DNA from 4 places in the Neobacillus sp. K501 genome. Region 1 is predicted to be linked to each of the others. Evidence: predicted binding sites of a transcription regulator. Region 1 holds the regulator's gene; each other region holds the start of a gene.
The links. Region 1 encodes Rex, which represses fermentation and respiration genes when NADH is low (regulators of the CRP and FNR family bind a similar motif). Its sites were predicted from a motif close to TTGTGAAATATTTCACAA; they were not measured.
Positions count from the first base shown of each region.

Region 2: ACWM35_RS20140 (AtpZ/AtpI family protein) is a predicted target of Rex. The motif match lies at 2,689-2,706, and genes of this name have one in related genera.
Region 3: ACWM35_RS22590 (TIGR04190 family B12-binding domain/radical SAM domain protein) is a predicted target of Rex. The motif match lies at 2,474-2,491, and genes of this name have one in related genera.
Region 4: ACWM35_RS05900 (L-lactate dehydrogenase) is a predicted target of Rex. The motif match lies at 2,307-2,324, and genes of this name have one in related genera.

Region 1 is NZ_JBSLYA010000017.1:5,076-9,290, forward strand. Features, by position in the region: gene ACWM35_RS23795 (ABC-F family ATP-binding cassette domain-containing protein) at 1-726, opposite strand, end outside; gene moaC (cyclic pyranopterin monophosphate synthase MoaC) at 905-1,402, shown strand; gene ACWM35_RS23805 (redox-sensing transcriptional repressor Rex) at 1,424-2,077, shown strand; gene ACWM35_RS23810 (YhbD family protein) at 2,236-2,859, shown strand; gene ACWM35_RS23815 (cytoplasmic protein) at 2,872-3,588, shown strand; gene ACWM35_RS23820 (cytoplasmic protein) at 3,601-4,215, shown strand, end outside.
Region 2 is NZ_JBSLYA010000010.1:92,891-97,105, reverse strand. Features, by position in the region: gene ACWM35_RS20165 (F0F1 ATP synthase subunit delta) at 1-222, opposite strand, end outside; gene ACWM35_RS20160 (F0F1 ATP synthase subunit B) at 219-746, opposite strand; gene atpE (F0F1 ATP synthase subunit C) at 905-1,117, opposite strand; gene atpB (F0F1 ATP synthase subunit A) at 1,190-1,900, opposite strand; gene ACWM35_RS20145 (ATP synthase subunit I) at 1,924-2,298, opposite strand; gene ACWM35_RS20140 (AtpZ/AtpI family protein) at 2,306-2,527, opposite strand; gene ACWM35_RS20135 (S8 family serine peptidase) at 2,811-4,215, opposite strand, start outside.
Region 3 is NZ_JBSLYA010000013.1:95,243-99,457, forward strand. Features, by position in the region: gene ACWM35_RS22585 (ABC transporter ATP-binding protein) at 1-582, shown strand, start outside; gene ACWM35_RS22590 (TIGR04190 family B12-binding domain/radical SAM domain protein) at 617-2,425, opposite strand; gene ACWM35_RS22595 (hypothetical protein) at 2,710-3,171, shown strand; gene ybaK (Cys-tRNA(Pro) deacylase) at 3,257-3,733, shown strand; gene ACWM35_RS22605 (PRK06851 family protein) at 3,809-4,215, shown strand, end outside.
Region 4 is NZ_JBSLYA010000002.1:276,328-280,542, reverse strand. Features, by position in the region: gene ACWM35_RS05920 (glycosyltransferase family 4 protein) at 1-553, shown strand, start outside; gene rpmG (50S ribosomal protein L33) at 661-810, shown strand; gene ACWM35_RS05910 (5-formyltetrahydrofolate cyclo-ligase) at 864-1,430, shown strand; gene ACWM35_RS05905 (DUF92 domain-containing protein) at 1,427-2,218, shown strand; gene ACWM35_RS05900 (L-lactate dehydrogenase) at 2,382-3,332, shown strand; gene ACWM35_RS05895 (hypothetical protein) at 3,434-3,640, shown strand; gene ACWM35_RS05890 (rhomboid family intramembrane serine protease) at 3,729-4,215, shown strand, end outside.

The DNA.
Region 1 (4,215 bases):
GAATTTCTGAATTTGCTTACGAGAAACCTCATATACCTGTGTAACGACTTTATCTAAAAAGTAACGGTCATGGGATACGATCAAGATGGCTCCATCATAACCTTGTAAGTATTGCTCAAGCCAGGAAAGAGTATCAATATCTAGATGGTTCGTCGGCTCATCGAGGATTAAAATATCCGGCTTGGTTAACAGTAATTTCCCTAACGCCAGACGTGTTTTCTGACCACCACTTAGACTTGAAATCATCACCGAACTATCAGGGAAATTTAAACCATGTAAGATCGAGCGGATATCGGCCTCGTATTGATAGCCGCCTTGATCTTTAAACTGGATCTGAAGCTGGTCGTATTCCTTTAAGATCTTTTCATAGCTGCCACTGTCCTCGAAAGCGGAAGGGTCTGACATTCGTTCTTCGAGCTTTCTTAGTGATTTTTCCATGGACCTAAGGGATTCGAACACCGTCAACATTTCGTCCCAAATAGACAAATTCGATTCTAGGCCCGTATTCTGTGCTAAATAACCGATCGTGACTTCCTTCGGTTTAATAATTTCTCCGCCATCATGGGACAGGTGTCCGGCGATAATTTTTAATAGCGTTGACTTGCCCGCCCCGTTCCTTCCAACAAGGGCTACACGGTCACGGGTTTGTAATTCAAGTTTTATATTCGATAAAATAAGGTCAGCACCATAATATTTCTGTAATTGATTAACTTGTAATAATATCATTGAAATTCACCTCTATTACTTAAAATTAGTGTACCTTATTCCTACAGTTGCGGCAATAAAGGTCTATATGGTCATAGGTTTCTCCTGAAAAAACAGATAATTTATCGTAATTCGTTCAAAGTTTCACAGACAAATGGATAAAAATAGTGTATCATCTTTTTATTGGAGGATTAATTGTATGGCAGAGTTTACGCATTTTAACGAAGAAGGAAGAGCAAAGATGGTTGATGTTAGTGATAAACCAGAGACAGCACGGACGGCGCTTGCTCATTCCAGCATTGTTGTTAGTAAAGAAATCTATGAAAAAATCACAAATAATGAAATGAAAAAAGGCGATGTTCTTGCTGTCGCGCAGGTTGCCGCGGTATTGGCAGCGAAAAAAACATGGGATATCATTCCGATGTGCCATCCGATTCCGTTGACGGGTGTCAATGTAACCTTTGCTTGGGAACAGGAACAGACGGAAGCGTATCGCCTAAATATTCAAGCAGCAGTAAAAACAAAAGGGAATACAGGTGTTGAAATGGAAGCGCTAACAGCGGCATCTGCCTGTGCGTTAACCATTTATGATATGTGTAAAGCAGTAGATAAGGGTATGGTGATTGGATCAACTTATCTAGTGGAAAAAACCGGAGGGAAAAACGGAGATTTCCTAAGAACCGAACCGGTTAAATAAAGAACAAAGGGTGTGGAGATTATGAGTAACGATACGATGAAAATACCACAAGCGACAGCAAAGCGACTTCCCTTATATTATCGATTTCTAAAGAATCTTCATTCTTCCGGCAAACAAAGGGTTTCCTCGGCGGAATTAAGTGAGGCCGTGAAAGTGGATTCTGCAACCATTCGCCGGGACTTTTCCTATTTTGGTGCCTTAGGGAAAAAGGGTTACGGCTACAATGTGAATTATCTTCTTACATTTTTCAGAAAAACATTAGATCAGGATGAATTAACAAAAGTGGCGTTGATTGGGGTGGGTAACCTCGGAACCGCTTTTCTTAATTACAATTTTTTGAAAAATAATAATACAAAAATTGCCTGTGCCTTTGATGTGGACACAGAAAAAATGGGTACGACGATCGGCGATGTCCCAGTCTACCATATGGATGACTTGGATGAATATTTGGCGAAAGAGGAAATTCCGGTGGCGATTCTGACGGTACCTGCACCGGTCGCGCAAATGATAACTGACCGGCTGGTAAAAGCAAATGTGAAAGGAATCTTGAATTTTACTCCAGCGAGATTAAATGTCCCGTCATCGATTCGTGTCCATCACATTGATCTAGCGGTAGAACTGCAATCTCTCGTCTACTTCTTAAAGCACTATCCAACGGCTGAGGAAGTGGAATAAAGTGAAACTTCAATCAGTGGGGGTTTTACTGCCCGTTAATGCGGGATAAATAACGATGACTTTAGGCTCTTCTCTAAAAGGGAAGAGTTTTTTCATTTCCACAACTTTACAACGTAACAGTGTTATGTTACATTGTTGTTAGAAGGGAGTTTTACAAAATGAGCGAGGAGTTAATTTCGAAAAAGGATTTATTAGAAGCGGCCGGAATTTCGTACGGACAGTTATACCGTTGGAAACGTAAAGACCTTATTCCTGAAGAATGGTTTGTACGGAAATCAACGTTTACGGGTCAGGAAACCTTCTTTCCAAAAGCAAAAATTTTAGAAAGAATAGAAAAAATCCAAACAATGAAAGAGAATTTGTCCTTAGATGAACTTGCAGATATGTTTTCACCCAATTTGTCAAATTTAACATTAGAGTCAAGCGAAATCATAAAACGTAACATTGTTTCTCAAGTTGTAATGGATTTATATTTAGATCTCGAAAAAAGCGGACCACGTTTTAATTTATCAAGGATGCTGGAGATTTATGTATTAGAAAAGCTGCTTCAATCAGGCGAAATTAGTTTGGATGAAGGGAAGATGCTGCTGCAAGTATTAATCCCCAACAGGCAGGAGATTAAGCAGAAACATTGTGAAGTGGTGATTACGAGAAAGCTTGGGGTATCTTCTTGTCTATTGTTAATCAATCCAGAGGGGTTCCGATGTGAACCTGGTACCAAAACGGTTGCACACCTCTCGTTGATGGCATGTATGGAGGAAATAAAAGCGAAATTACTATAAAGGAGCAGAAATATGGATTCGAAAATCAGGAGAGATTTGGTGATCAATGGTTTTGGGTCTTCCAACGGCGGAGAGTTCGATCGAGTGAAATTAAATGGAAAAGGGACCGTTAATAACGATATAGTATGTACGGAATTTGATTGCAACGGTTCTGGGGTTGTCAATGGGAATGTATTTGCACAAGCAGGCAAAATTAACGGAAACGGGAAAATTAACGGGAATTTTGAGGGTGAGTCCCTAAAGGTTGATGGAACAGCTAAAATCGCGAATAGCCTCTATGTTAAGAAACTAAAAGTAGCCGGAAAAGCAACTGTGGGCGGGAAAATTAAAAGTGATGAAATAGGTATCCATGGCCGGTTAACCGTAGAAGGAGATTGCGAAGCAGAAACGTTTAAGGCGGAATCACAATTTACAATCAGTGGTCTTTTGAATGCGGAAAAAATCGACATAAAACTTTTTGGGGATTGTAAAGCGAAAGAAATCGGTGGTCATACGATTGTGATTAAACAAAAAGCTTCGCTATTGGGACTATTTAAATCGATCCTGCCAACCCAGTTAGAGACGGAATTGATTGAAGGCGATCGAATTGAAATTGAAAACACCAAGGCGGAAATAGTCCGAGGAAACCATGTTTTGATCGGTGCTAATTGTACGATTGATGTCGTGGAATACTCTGGGGAGTTTTCGATCGATAAAACGGCAATCGTGAAAGAAATCAGAGAAGTGTAAGGGGGGAAAGGAATGAGTAAAGGTCAAAATCTTACGATCAATGGATCTGGGGATTATCCTGGTGGGCATTATGACAAAATCACTATCAGGGGAGACGGAAATATAATAACCGATGTGGACTGTGATGTCCTTAAGGTATATGGCACTTGTGAAGCACTAGAAAATGTTAAAACGGGGTCCGTAAAAGTGTTTGGCGAAGCAGAAGTCAAAGGGAATATGACTGCAAATGATATGTTGATCATGGGCAATATGATGATCGGCGGCACGTCAGAATTAAAGAAAATAAAGATTCTTGGCACGCTCGACAGCGGTGAGGACTTATCAGGGGATGAGGCTGATATTAAGGGTAGCCTCTCGGTTAAGGGAGATGTGGAATATGAGAACTTTGTTCTAAATGGCGGTATGGAGGTAAAAGGTCTGCTTAACGCCGATAAGATAAAAATTGTCCTCCGCTTTGGTGAAAGTATCGCAGAGGAAATCGGTGGCGGGAAAATCACCATAAAAAGAAAATCTGCCTTTCTCCCATTTGGGGATCATGATGCTTCCCTTTTTGTAAAAGTAATTGAGGGTGATGAGATTTTTTTGGAAAATACGAAAGCAGCAGTTGTCAGAGGCAACAATGTCAAG
Region 2 (4,215 bases), on a different contig from region 1:
TAGTACATATCCATTCACAGTGGCAAAAGCTGCTTTTAAAATCTCTTTCTTCTTATCAATCGATAGCTTTGAAGATTTTAGAACGGCTTTTAAATCTGTGTTGTAGAGCATAACTTCTTTCACTACACGAAGTTCTTCTTCTACTACTCCAAGAAGCTGCTGTTCTTTTGCAATTTGAAAAAGAGCCAACGCGTAGCGCTTTGCTACCATGGAGTTGCTCATCGCTTTTCTCCTGCCTCTTGAATATATTCGCTAATCAATTTATCTTGATCGGCTGCATTCAATTCTTTTTCAATCACTTTAGAGGCAACCAATACAGAAAGGTGGGCAACTTGCTCACGAATAGCGGCAACTGCTTTTTCCTTCTGTTGATCAATTTCAAGCTTAGCTGCTTCTTTAATGCGCTCAGCTTCTGTACGAGCGATAGCGATAATTTCTTCACGCTGTACATCGCCTTGCTTTTTCGCGTTTTCAATTAAGTTCTGAGCTTCAGAACGCGCTTCTTTTAAAAGCGATCTTTGCTCTTCTAATAATTTCTTTGCTTCTTGACGGCTATTTTCAGCTGCGGTAATTTCACCGGCAACATGCTCTTCACGTTGCTTCATGATGCCCATTAATGGACCCCACGCGAACTTTTTCAACAATGCCATTAAGATGACAAACATAGCAAGCTGGAAAAGAATATCTCCCCAGTTTACACCAGAGTGTGCTGCTGCAGCACCTAATACTAAACTATTTGTTAACACCCGCGATTCACTCCTTTCAAGGTCTTTCCTTAAAACAACCTATATATCAGTCGAAATAATTGTCGGAATCAATGGTTTATCCCCAAGTAATGGGCATAAACGAATGGCGAAGGTTCTCACGAATGACTTCGCCATTGTATTTGAACTTTAAAGTTCGATTATTGACCTTGAACCATGAACGCGATAACAACCGCGATGATAGGAATCGCCTCAACTAACGCAACCCCGATGAACATTGTAGTTTGAAGCATACCACGAGCTTCTGGCTGACGAGCGATACCTTCTACTGTTTTTGAAACGATAAGACCGTTACCGATACCTGCACCTAGTGCCGCTAAACCAATTGCAATTGCTGCTGCTAAAAGACCCATTTGAAAATTTCCTCCTTTAATGTATGAAAAAATAAATTATTATTTTTGTTCTTTATGAAAGAACGGTATATCTTAATGGTCTGAGCTCACTTTGTGAGACAAGTAAACCATTGTTAACATTGCAAAAATAAATGATTGGATGGCGCCGACAAAGACTGAGAAGCCTTGCCAAACGAGCATTGGTAGTGCAGCGGCAATAGTTCCGCCGACACCGGTTGCTAAACCAGCTGCGAGTAAGCTTAATAAAATTTCCCCCGCATAAATGTTTCCGTAAAGACGGAGACCGAGAGTCAGAGTATTTGCAAACTCTTCAATAATTTTGATTGGGAACATAAACCAGAACGGTTTAAAGAATTCCTTCCCATATGCTGCTGATCCTCTCATCTTTACACCATAGTAATGAGATAATCCCACGACTAATGTGGCTAAAGTCAGTGTGACAGCCGGATCTGCGGTTGGTGATTTCCACCAAAGTTCACCGTCTACAACAACTGAGAAAGGCAGCCCTAGCATATTTGCTACAAAGACATACATGATGATGGTAATCCCAAGGACATGGAACCGTCCGCCATCTTTCCAATCCATCGTACTGTTAATGATGTTTTTCACAAAATCCATTACCCATTCCATGAAGTTCTGGATACCTGTTGGTTTCATCGCCAGCTTCCGAGTAGACAGGACAGCAATCAAAAAGACAATTAACGTTGCAATGGTAATCATCAAGATGTTCGCCAAGTTAAATTGGAGCCCAAGAAACGTTACTATTGGAGCTTCATGATGCAACAGTATTCACCTCGCTTCCCCCGTTATTTATCTAAAAAGAAATATTGATAAAAAAAATCTATCATAATGACAATGTAGGATGTCATTAATCCTATTACTACACTAATGAGGTGCAGATGGTCTGGATACCTCATGGCGATCACTACTGCTAATGCTCCGGTAGCCAACCGTGAAAATGATCCAAGCGAGCGAATTTTCCTGCCTTCCGCTGCTGCCTGTCCAAAATTGTCGATTTTCCTCGCCATCAACCACAAATTAAAGAGGCTCAAACTTGTCCCAAGAACCAACCCTAGAAAGATTGATTGCTGTGATGTGAACCCCCAACCAAGCACATAAAAAGACAATAAAAAAAACATCCATTTTCGCTGTCGTGCAAACATTGTTTGAAATTCTGGCATGGTTGGTTTAATCTCCTGAGTTGAAATGACGAATAGAGTATAACATTGAATAAATACCGGCCGCTAAACCAAGGAACAATCCGATTATTAAGAAAATTGGCTCTGTACCCCACTGTTTATCCAGCCATCTACCTGCAAATAGACCGATTAGAATGGATCCGACAAGGGAGGCAAGAATGGTGGACATTAAGGCATATGCTTTTAGTGGATTGCGGTTTTCTTTACGCATTTTATCGCATCCTCACCATAAGAGAATGGCATCAAAACGAGGTTTATGTACAAAAAGGATGTATCGAGAAAACTCTAAAAAGTTTGTCGAAATTATGAAAACCCTCTCATTTTACATCCTTTGTTAGCATACAATAGCACCCTGTCAATGTCAATGGATTTACGTGAAAATATCCACAATCTATTCTCGATAAATTCTTCCATCTTTGTGTGATGTATGTCACTTATATTTTAGTTGAAATCAGGTATGAGTTTTGACAAAAATGTGTCCATTTTGTGAACTTTTAATTCACAACTTTTTTAACATCCCCTGCACTCCCTACCCTGGTTCCTTCTCCGATGATCAGCATCCTTTCAATAAAATCCTCCTTGCCTGCCTTTTTCGCAAACACTTTGGCAAGATAAGCCCCCGATGAAGGAATATTTTCTGGCGGTACGTCCTTACTAATCAATCCCTTTTTCATATTCTGTTCGCTATCCAAAAATCCCACAAAGCGGTAGTCATCGGGATTAAACAATGCGATGCCAAATTCCTCTGCTCCCCCTGGAAGGTACACCTCGTATCGGTAGCTTCCCGGCTGGTCGCCTTCCTTAAAATCAAAGCCCATCACCCTCGGATAGTTCGGCTCTTCCAAAACATACATATAAGGGATGTTGATTTTTGTCTCGCCAGCATCAATCGACAGGTAGCCATCGTGAATTTTCCCCTTCAATTGGTCCGGCTCCACTGTCAATTCAATTTTTGTTTCCTGGGATTCGCCAGGTTCAAGAGTAAAGGATAGGGGAAACCGCCACTCTAAGCCCTCGACATGTTTTGGAATTTCAAAGGAATAATGCAGCTTATGGTCCGATACATTCTTTATTGTTAAAAAGGCTTTATGAACATCTTCCTCCCCTTCAAATTTGCCAAAACGGATACTGCTTGGCGAGACGAGTGACTTTGCCTTCACCGCTTCCGCAACTTGGATCCTCCCCGCTCCCTGCTCATACGTCCGATAAGGAGTAGATGATTCACTTTTTACTAACGGTTTTGCGGTATTCATCAGGGCTGCCTTAATCTGCTCCGGTGTCCAATCCGGATGGGCTTGTTTAATTAACGCAGCCGCTCCAGCGACATGCGGCGCCGCCATGCTCGTTCCCTGCAGCGACAGATAACCACCCGGAATCGTCGAGTTGATCGCTACCCCTGGGGCAACAATGTCCGGCTTCACCTCCCAGGTGCCAGTCACCGGGCCGCGCGAACTAAAGTCAGCGAGCTGATCTTTTTCGTGACTCACGGAAATTCTTACTGTTGTATTTACTCGTTTTTTCAGGACTTCCCCATCCTTTTTCGATAGGGACCCTACCGGTATCGAGAGCGGATGCTCAAGATTGCCCATAAAATTTCCGCTCAGATTATTGTAGATAATCACCGCACTCGCTCCTGCTTCAAGCGCGTTTTGTGCCTTTTCCGTAAACGTAAGCTTCCCCCGTTTTAGCAGTACGATTTTCCCAGCTGCATCTTTGAGCTCGTCTTTCGAGCCGAGTCCACCATAGACGAGGGGCAGGGAGCGGTCGATCGTCCATTTCCCCGACCCTTCCAGCGGTTGTACCGTCAGTCTATTCCGCGTTCCTTCTATTAATATAGAAGGAACCTCCATTGTTGGTGTCGAGGCGCCAACGGAGATTGCCTTTGACGCTGTCCCGGGT
Region 3 (4,215 bases), on a different contig from region 1:
TTATTAAAAACGATCTCAGGCCTGCTTAAGCCTAAAAGCGGTGATCTTATATTTGAAGGTAAATCCATTTCTGGCAAGGTGGCACAGTCGATTGTGAAGCAAGGTTTATCCCATGTTCCCGAGGGACGCCGCGTATTTGCTAACATGTCAGTGGAGGAGAATCTTGAATTAGGTGCTTACTTGCGGAAGGATAAACAAGGGATTCGTGAGGATTTCGAAAAGGTTTATCAGTTGTTCCCACGTTTGCATGAGCGCCGCAAACAGCTTTCCGGGACATTATCAGGTGGTGAGCAGCAAATGCTTGCCATGGGACGAGCGTTAATGGCAAGACCAAAGCTGCTGCTGTTGGATGAGCCTTCGATGGGGCTGGCCCCGCTGTTAGTAAAAACGATTTTCCGGATTATTGAGGAAATCAACCAAACGGGGACAACGATTCTATTGGTTGAACAGAATGCCAATATGGCCTTGTCGATCGCAGATCGTGCCTACGTTATAGAAACTGGAAAAATCGTCATCTCCGGTTCTTCCGAAGAACTCAATCAAAGCGATCAGATCCGCATGGCTTATCTGGGCGGACATTAATAAAAAAAGACGTGTGGGCTCACACGTCTTTTTCCTATTCTATTGCTTTCTGACGCTTTGGCTCGAGTTTAAATTGGTGACGGAGCTGTGGTCGGAGTGCATGTTTGATTTTACTTACATATTCCTCATAAAGCTGCTCTAATCCAACATGTGCCAGCGAGAAGAAGTTCGCGTAATTCTTTTGCACATCCCACTTCAGTTCATTTTTACCACAAATACTATATTTATTTAATTCTTCAATTTCCTCTTGGATTTTTGCTAATTCCACTTGCTGCTTATCTTCAGGAAGCGAAAGAACATAATCAATCTTTTCAATATAAGCCTTGGATTTCTCAATTTTCCCTTTAATTTCCGTATAGCCTGCTTGATCAATCAGCCCATACTTTAATTTCATCTCGTTTAGTTTTTGTGCCGCATCATAAGTAGAGTTCACAATGTCATCGCGTGTCATCTGCTTCGTTTCATAGCTGAGCATATGCTTCCATGACGGCTGAGTGATCGCCTTGCGGTGGTCTTCAAGTGTATGACAGAATTTTTTAAAACCATGAAGCTCTGGATTTTCAAATGCTGCACTCGCTGGGTCTAGGAAAGGTGCAAGCGGTGCGACAAAGTAAAACAGCCTCGGATCCTTGTTACATGCTAAGTGAATTTTTTCACAAAAATCAATGTTTTCAATAGCACTCTGGTATGTTTGGCCAGGAATACCCGTCATAAAAAATAAATCGATTTTTTTTGCGCCATGCTTTAAGGCAAAATTAAGCGTTTCGAAAACTTTTGGGTTCGTACAATTGAATTTGGAATTATAACGTCTGATTTTTTCATCATGCGTTTCCAATGTAATTTCAATGCTGTATTTTGGACAGCTATCATTCATCATTTGAAAGAATTCTTCACCCGCATATTGGAAGAGTTCAAAGACAATTTCATTTTTTAGATTCAGCTTCTTCAAACGGCTGAAGAACTCCTTCACATACTCACGGCCACCCTGGCGCAGGTCATGAAGAATAAAGATCGGTGCCCGGCTAAAGCGTGAAATAAATTGAATGTCATCGACCAGCTTTTCTGGTGAGCGTAAGGCAAGCGAGCTTCGACCACAGTTTTGATCGTAGGCATCCTTTGAGCCTCCGCAAATGAGACAGTTTTGCGAACAGCCTCTTGCGGTTAACAGGGCTGTATTGGGATATTGCAGCCAGCCCTTATAGGGCAGCGGGTCAAGGAAGTTTTTATATTTAAACACCGAGCGGATCGTATAGCGATAGCCTGGAACATCGATATCATTTAAATCCTCTGGCACATATGTAATCGAATTATAGCCAATTTCTGTCCCTTTTTTCCAGGTCAAGTTTGGGATATCAACATAATGGGTATTGCCTGTCTCTAATTTATTCATCCAAAGCAGCATTAGCTTTTCGGTAGAATCACCGCGCATCACAAAATCAATGAACGGATACTGGATTAACTCTTTATGATAATAGGTTGCAGATAGTCCGCCGAAAATGATGGGTTTATCAGGATGGAGCTTTTTGACGATTTTAGCCAATTCAATACTGCCATGGGCATGCGGCAGCCAGTGAAGGTCAATTCCGAAGGCGCGCGTCTTGATTTTTCTAAGCTTCGCTTCCACATCAAATTTCTCACTCATTAGCATCCGGTTAGCAATATTGATGATCTTAACCCGAAGTCCGTAGCGCTCAAGATAGTCAGCAATACTCGTTAACCCGATTGGGTACATTTCAAACACTGGTGATGACGGGACTACATCGCTTATCGGACCTGCAAGCAGGGAATTTTTTCGAAAATCATAAACACTTGGTGCATGTAATAAGACTAAATCATATTTCATAGGTGTCATCCTTTGCTAGTTTTATTAGATTCGGACAATGGTTGATATATGTGAATAACTTCACAAATAAATAAACTTCTATAGTGGGTAATAAGCTGTTTCCCCTTAATAAAAGGATTCCTTTGGATAATTTAAGTTTACTATATATCGAGGTTGATAGAGTGACAAACGGGTGACAACAATATGGAGATTCCGTGTTAAACCTACGGGTATAGTTATAAGCAGCTTTAACCCAATTCGGGCTGTTAACATACTGTAAAAGGAACGCATAATAAAGGAGGAATATGTTCGTGTATTATTATGGTTATCCGAATCATTACAGTATGTATCCTGTTTATGATGAACGCCAATTTCCATTTATGCCGCCGCCATTCGGTGGAGGTGGCGGGCAGCCTGGATTTCCGCCATTCGGTGGCGGTGGACAACAAGGTTTCCCGCCCTTTGGAGGCGGAGGCCAGCAGTTTCCACCATTTGGCGGAGGCGGAGGGCAGCAAGCAGGAGCTCCTTCCACCCCACCACCGTCGTACACTCCACAAGAATCACCGCAATTATATGCCGTGGATCCTGGAGCCATCAGGGGCTGTTTGTACCGATTTACCTATGTTTGGCTAAATAATGGAAATAGCTTCTGGTTCTATCCGACCTATGTCGGCCGAACCTCAGTTGCTGGCTATCGCTGGCGCGGGTTCCGTTGGGAGTACTTCGGAATTGATCTAAATAGAATTCGCTCATTTAGATGCTCTTAAGAGAGAGGGGAGTGCTTCTTTAAGCAGCTCCCCTCTTTTTAGATGGAAAAATTGTTATAATAAATGGAAAAAAGGATGATTTAGTGTGGCACAGGTGAAGACCAATGCGATTCGAATCCTTGATTCGAAGAAGATCGCCTATGAAATACTTACATATGAAAATAAAGACGGGAAAATTGATGGGGTTTCTGTTGCTGAAAAAATTGGCCGAAATCCGCAGGAGGTCTATAAAACTCTCGTTGCACAAGGGGCAAGTAGAAATATTTATGTCTTTGTCATCCCGGTTGAGGATGAGCTCGATTTAAAAAAAGCCGCGAAAGCAGCTGGTGAAAAGAAGGTAGAAATGATACCCGTGAAGGATATCCAAAAATGGACAGGCTATATTCGCGGTGGGTGCTCCCCGGTTGGGATGAAAAAAGAGTATCAAACTTTTATTGATGAAAGCTCTGGAATCCATGCGAACATCATTGTTAGTGCAGGAAAAATCGGTGTGCAAATGGTTGTGAAGCCCGAAGATTTAATCGCAGTTACGAATGGAGAAACAATCGATTTAGTAAAGTGAACCTAGGCATTCACCTATAGTGGGATGCCGGCATATGATAGGATGTGAAAAAGTCACTACTAAGGGGTGGATAAAGTGGCAGGAAAAATCTTAAATTACTATGCTGGCGGAAATACAGCTAGGGGATTTCATAGTCTATATGATTCAAATCTCCAAGGTCTTGACCGTGTTTATATCCTAAAAGGCGGCCCAGGTACAGGAAAATCCTCGCTGATGAAAAAGATTGGCCATGAGTGGGCTGAAAAAGGGTTAGATATTGAATTTTTACATTGCTCATCTGACACGAGCTCAATTGATGGAGTGTTAATTCCCGCTTTGAAGGTGGGTATTGTCGACGGGACAGCTCCTCATGTCATTGAACCAAAAGCACCTGGCGCAATCGAACAATATATCAATCTTGGGGAAGCCTGGGATGTGCGGATCTTGGCGGAGCATAAAAAAGCTATCCAAAAACTAACCAATCAGATCAATCATGCTTATAA
Region 4 (4,215 bases), on a different contig from region 1:
TGTAGGAAGAATGGTCAAGGAAAAAGGATTTGAAACGCTTATTGAGGCAGCAAAAATAGTGAAAGAAACAGAAATCGACATTTCCTTCATCATTGCTGGTAAAGGGCCAATGCTAGAAAGATATCGAAAGATCGTAACGGACGAGGAGTTAGATCACTACATAGCTTTCATTGGATATGTAACTGAATTAGAACGGAATTCATTATTAGCAAGTTGTGAAATGGCTGTTTTTCCAAGTCTTTACGAGCCATTTGGAATTGTAGCTCTTGAGGCAATGATACTCGGTCGCCCAACGATTGTTTCTAATATAGGGGGATTAAAGGGAATTGTTAATCATTTACAGACAGGTTTATTAATGATTCCAGGGGATGCTAACAGTTTATTAGATAATATTCAATGGCTGCTCCAAAATCCAGAGAACGGGATGGAGCTTGGAAAGAAGGCGCGGCAAATTGTTATCAGCCTGTACGGATGGAAACGAATTGCCTTAGAAACAGTCCATATTATCGAAGATACATTAATAAATAAAAAAGCAATGGCGAATGAAGAATAAAAGGACATTAATGACTTTAAAAAACACACTAGCATTTCCTTTTGAAAAATGATATTATAGAAAAGTCGTATGAACGAACTAGCTTAATCGTTTGGAGGGAAATTGACATGCGTGTAAATATTACGTTAGCTTGCACTGAGTGTGGAGATCGTAACTATATTTCAACAAAAAATAAACGTAACAACCCAGATCGTCTTGAGCTTAAAAAATATTGCCCAAGAGAAAAGCGTACAACAGCACATCGTGAAACAAAATAAGCAGTAGGGCTTCCTGCTGCTTTTTTTGTTGTCTAAAGTTGGAGGAATTCTATATGAATGAAAAAAATATTATTCGACAACGAATGAAGGAAACACTTTCAAAGCTTTCTAAACCTAACTATGAAGATTTTTCCTATAAAATTGCCCTAAGGTTATTTGAAGAAGAAAATTGGAAACAAGCAAACGTTGTCGGGATAACGATTTCGCACCCACCTGAAGTTGATACCTACCAAATTATTCGGAAAGCCTGGGAATTAGGCAAGCAGGTTGTCGTACCAAAATGTGATCCGAAAGAAAAGAAATTAAGCTTTCGATTGTTAACGGAATTCTCTCAATTAGAATCTGTGTATTATGGACTATTAGAACCGATTGAAGAGCAGACGAAGGAAGTGCTGCCAGAGAATATCGATTTGTTAATCGTTCCTGGATTAGCCTTTACCAGCGAAGGATTTCGGCTCGGTTTTGGTGGCGGCTATTATGATCGCTATTTACCTGATTTTCTAGGCGAAACGTTATCCCTTTGCTTTCACAGCCAAGTTATTTCACAATTTCCAATTGAAAAGCATGATATACCAGTTTCAAAAATTATAACAAACAATGAGGTAATAAAAACAAGATGACCGAAACGCTGATCGTTTTCATTATTATCCTTTTAACAGCTATTACCGGCTATTTACTAAAATCACTAAGCATCTCTGGAGCGATTGCAGCATTTTTGACAGGACTGACTGTTTATAGTGGATTTGGTATCAATGGTCTGATATTATTAGGTGTTTTCTTTGCTTCATCCAGCTTATGGTCAAAATATAAAAGTTCAGCCAAAAAAGAATTGGATGAAAAATTAGCAAAAGGAGCTAGAAGAGACTGGCGTCAAGTAGCTGCTAATGGCGGGACAGCAGCAATTTTTAGTATATTTAATGATTTTCATTATGATGTTATTTGGGTAATCGGATTTACAGTAAGCATGGCGAGCTCTAACTCGGATACCTGGGCATCAGAAATTGGTTCCGTTAGCAAGAGAAAACCTATTTACATACGGACGTTCAAAAGAGTAGATAGAGGAACTTCTGGTGCAATCAGTTTATTAGGTACGGCAGCATCACTCTTTGGTTCCTTACTGATTGCACTGGTCAGTGTAATACTTTTTAATTTGAACGCGGCTCATTTATTCATAATTTTTCTATTTGGATTTATGGGGAATGTCATTGATACGTTGTTTGGGGCATACTATCAACAAGCATATATTTGTAAAATATGTGGAATTGAAACGGAGAAGAAGAGCCATTGCCAAGAATCAACAATGAGAATAAAAGGTTTATCATTCGTCGATAATGATATGGTTAATTTTTTATCTGGTTTGATTGCTGCGGTGTTGGCGATGGCGGTTATTTTCTTGTTTCGGATATGATTCTAACAGGGGCATGCTATTATTAGATACTGTAACAAAATAGCTATAAAGACAACGGTTTCACTTGGATATTAATAATGAAATGAGTTTGTGAAATAGTGTACAATCTAAATGTAGAACAATAATTATTAATGGTAATTACCGTAATTCCCAAGGAGGAGATATCATGGTAAAAGTAAATAGAGTTGCATTAGTTGGAACAGGTGCTGTTGGTTCAAGTTACGCATTCGCTTTATTAAATCAAGGAATTACAGAAGAGCTTGTTTTAATAGATCTAAATGAAGCAAAAGCCGAAGGGGATGCAATGGATCTTAATCATGGCCTTCCATTTGCACCTTCAAGAACAAAAATTTGGTATGGTACATATGCAGATTGCGACCAGGCCGATCTTGTCGTCATTACAGCAGGTGCAAATCAAAAACCAGGAGAAACGAGACTTGATCTTGTTGAGAAAAACACGAAGATATTTAAGGGTATCGTCGAACAGATAATGGCAAGTGGCTTTGATGGGATTTTTCTGGTGGCAACTAATCCGGTAGATATTTTAACTTACGCAGTATGGAAATTTTCTGGTCTTCCAAAAGAGAGGGTTATTGGCTCAGGTACTATTTTAGATACCGCACGCTTCCGCTTCTTACTTGGGGAATATTTTGACGTAGATACTCGTAACGTTCACGCTTATATTATCGGTGAGCATGGGGATACTGAGCTCCCGGTTTGGAGCCATGCTGATATCGCTGGGACAAGAATTTCTGAGTGGACTAAAAGACATGAAAGTAATCAAGCAGATCTTGATAAAATCTTTGTTAACGTTCGTGATGCGGCTTATCATATTATTGAAAGAAAAGGTGCCACCTATTATGGTATTGCCATGGGGCTAGTCCGCTTAACGAAATCAATATTACGAAATGAAAATTCAGTACTAACGGTCTCAACCTTACTAGATGGAGAATACGGTCAAAGCGATGTATATATCGGTGTTCCTGCAGTAGTAAATCGCAGTGGCGTTAGGGAGGTTGTTGAATTAGAGTTAAATGAGGAAGAAAAGGAAAAATTCACAAACTCAGTTAATGTATTGAAGAAAACAATGGAACCTGTATTAAAAAAGTATTAATATGATTATCCTGAAAGGACGAAAAGAAGATTGAATTTCGTCCTTTTTGTTTGGATAAAATTCGGCTTTAAACGCACTATAAGAAAAGGAGGGATTAACAAATGTCTCGAATGTTGACTTCAATATTAATGATAGGTTCGATTGGTTATTTTGCATTTCGATATAGATATCGACTGATAAATATTGTGCTTAAGTCTGGCTGGCTCCGTAGATTTGCTGTTGGGTCGATTATGAGTTATCCAGGTGTAAGAAATAAAATGATGCAGACTGTTTTTGGCAGACCTGCGACTGGACCATCTGAATGGTAAACTCAGATGGTTCTTTTACTTTATAGCTTGAGAATATCGTCTATAATAATATAGAGAACTTGATCCCTTGTAGAATGGAGAGGAGAATTTGACCTTTAGAGAGGATTTTATTTTTTGGCGCGTAGCTGAATATTTTATAGCAGACCAAGGTTACCGAATCATACAATTATTTGAAAATCAAAAAGAACTATGGCTTGAAAAGCTTGAGAATAAAAGGGTCCCGATCGTTCGCTTAGTAAGGAAGGATTTAGACTGGAGTAGTTCGATGCAACGAGATATTGAGTTCTCTGCTGCTAATGGGGAACGAATCCGTAAGCAGGTTAACCGAGGTGAATTAAATCTTTATAATGTGTTTGTTAGCCAATTTCCACCAGTTGACGAATATGAATATCGTCTTGCAAAGCCCTTTACCTTTCCGGAAGGAAATAAAACATCAGTCCATTCCATTTTATTGACAAGTGCAGATTATGAGGTGGGATTGAAGCATCTTTCTGAGGTAATAGAAAGTGAAATTCGCTTTCCGATTGAAGAGGAGTATTCAGAACTAGCAGTCCAAGCACAAAAGAAGGCAGCCT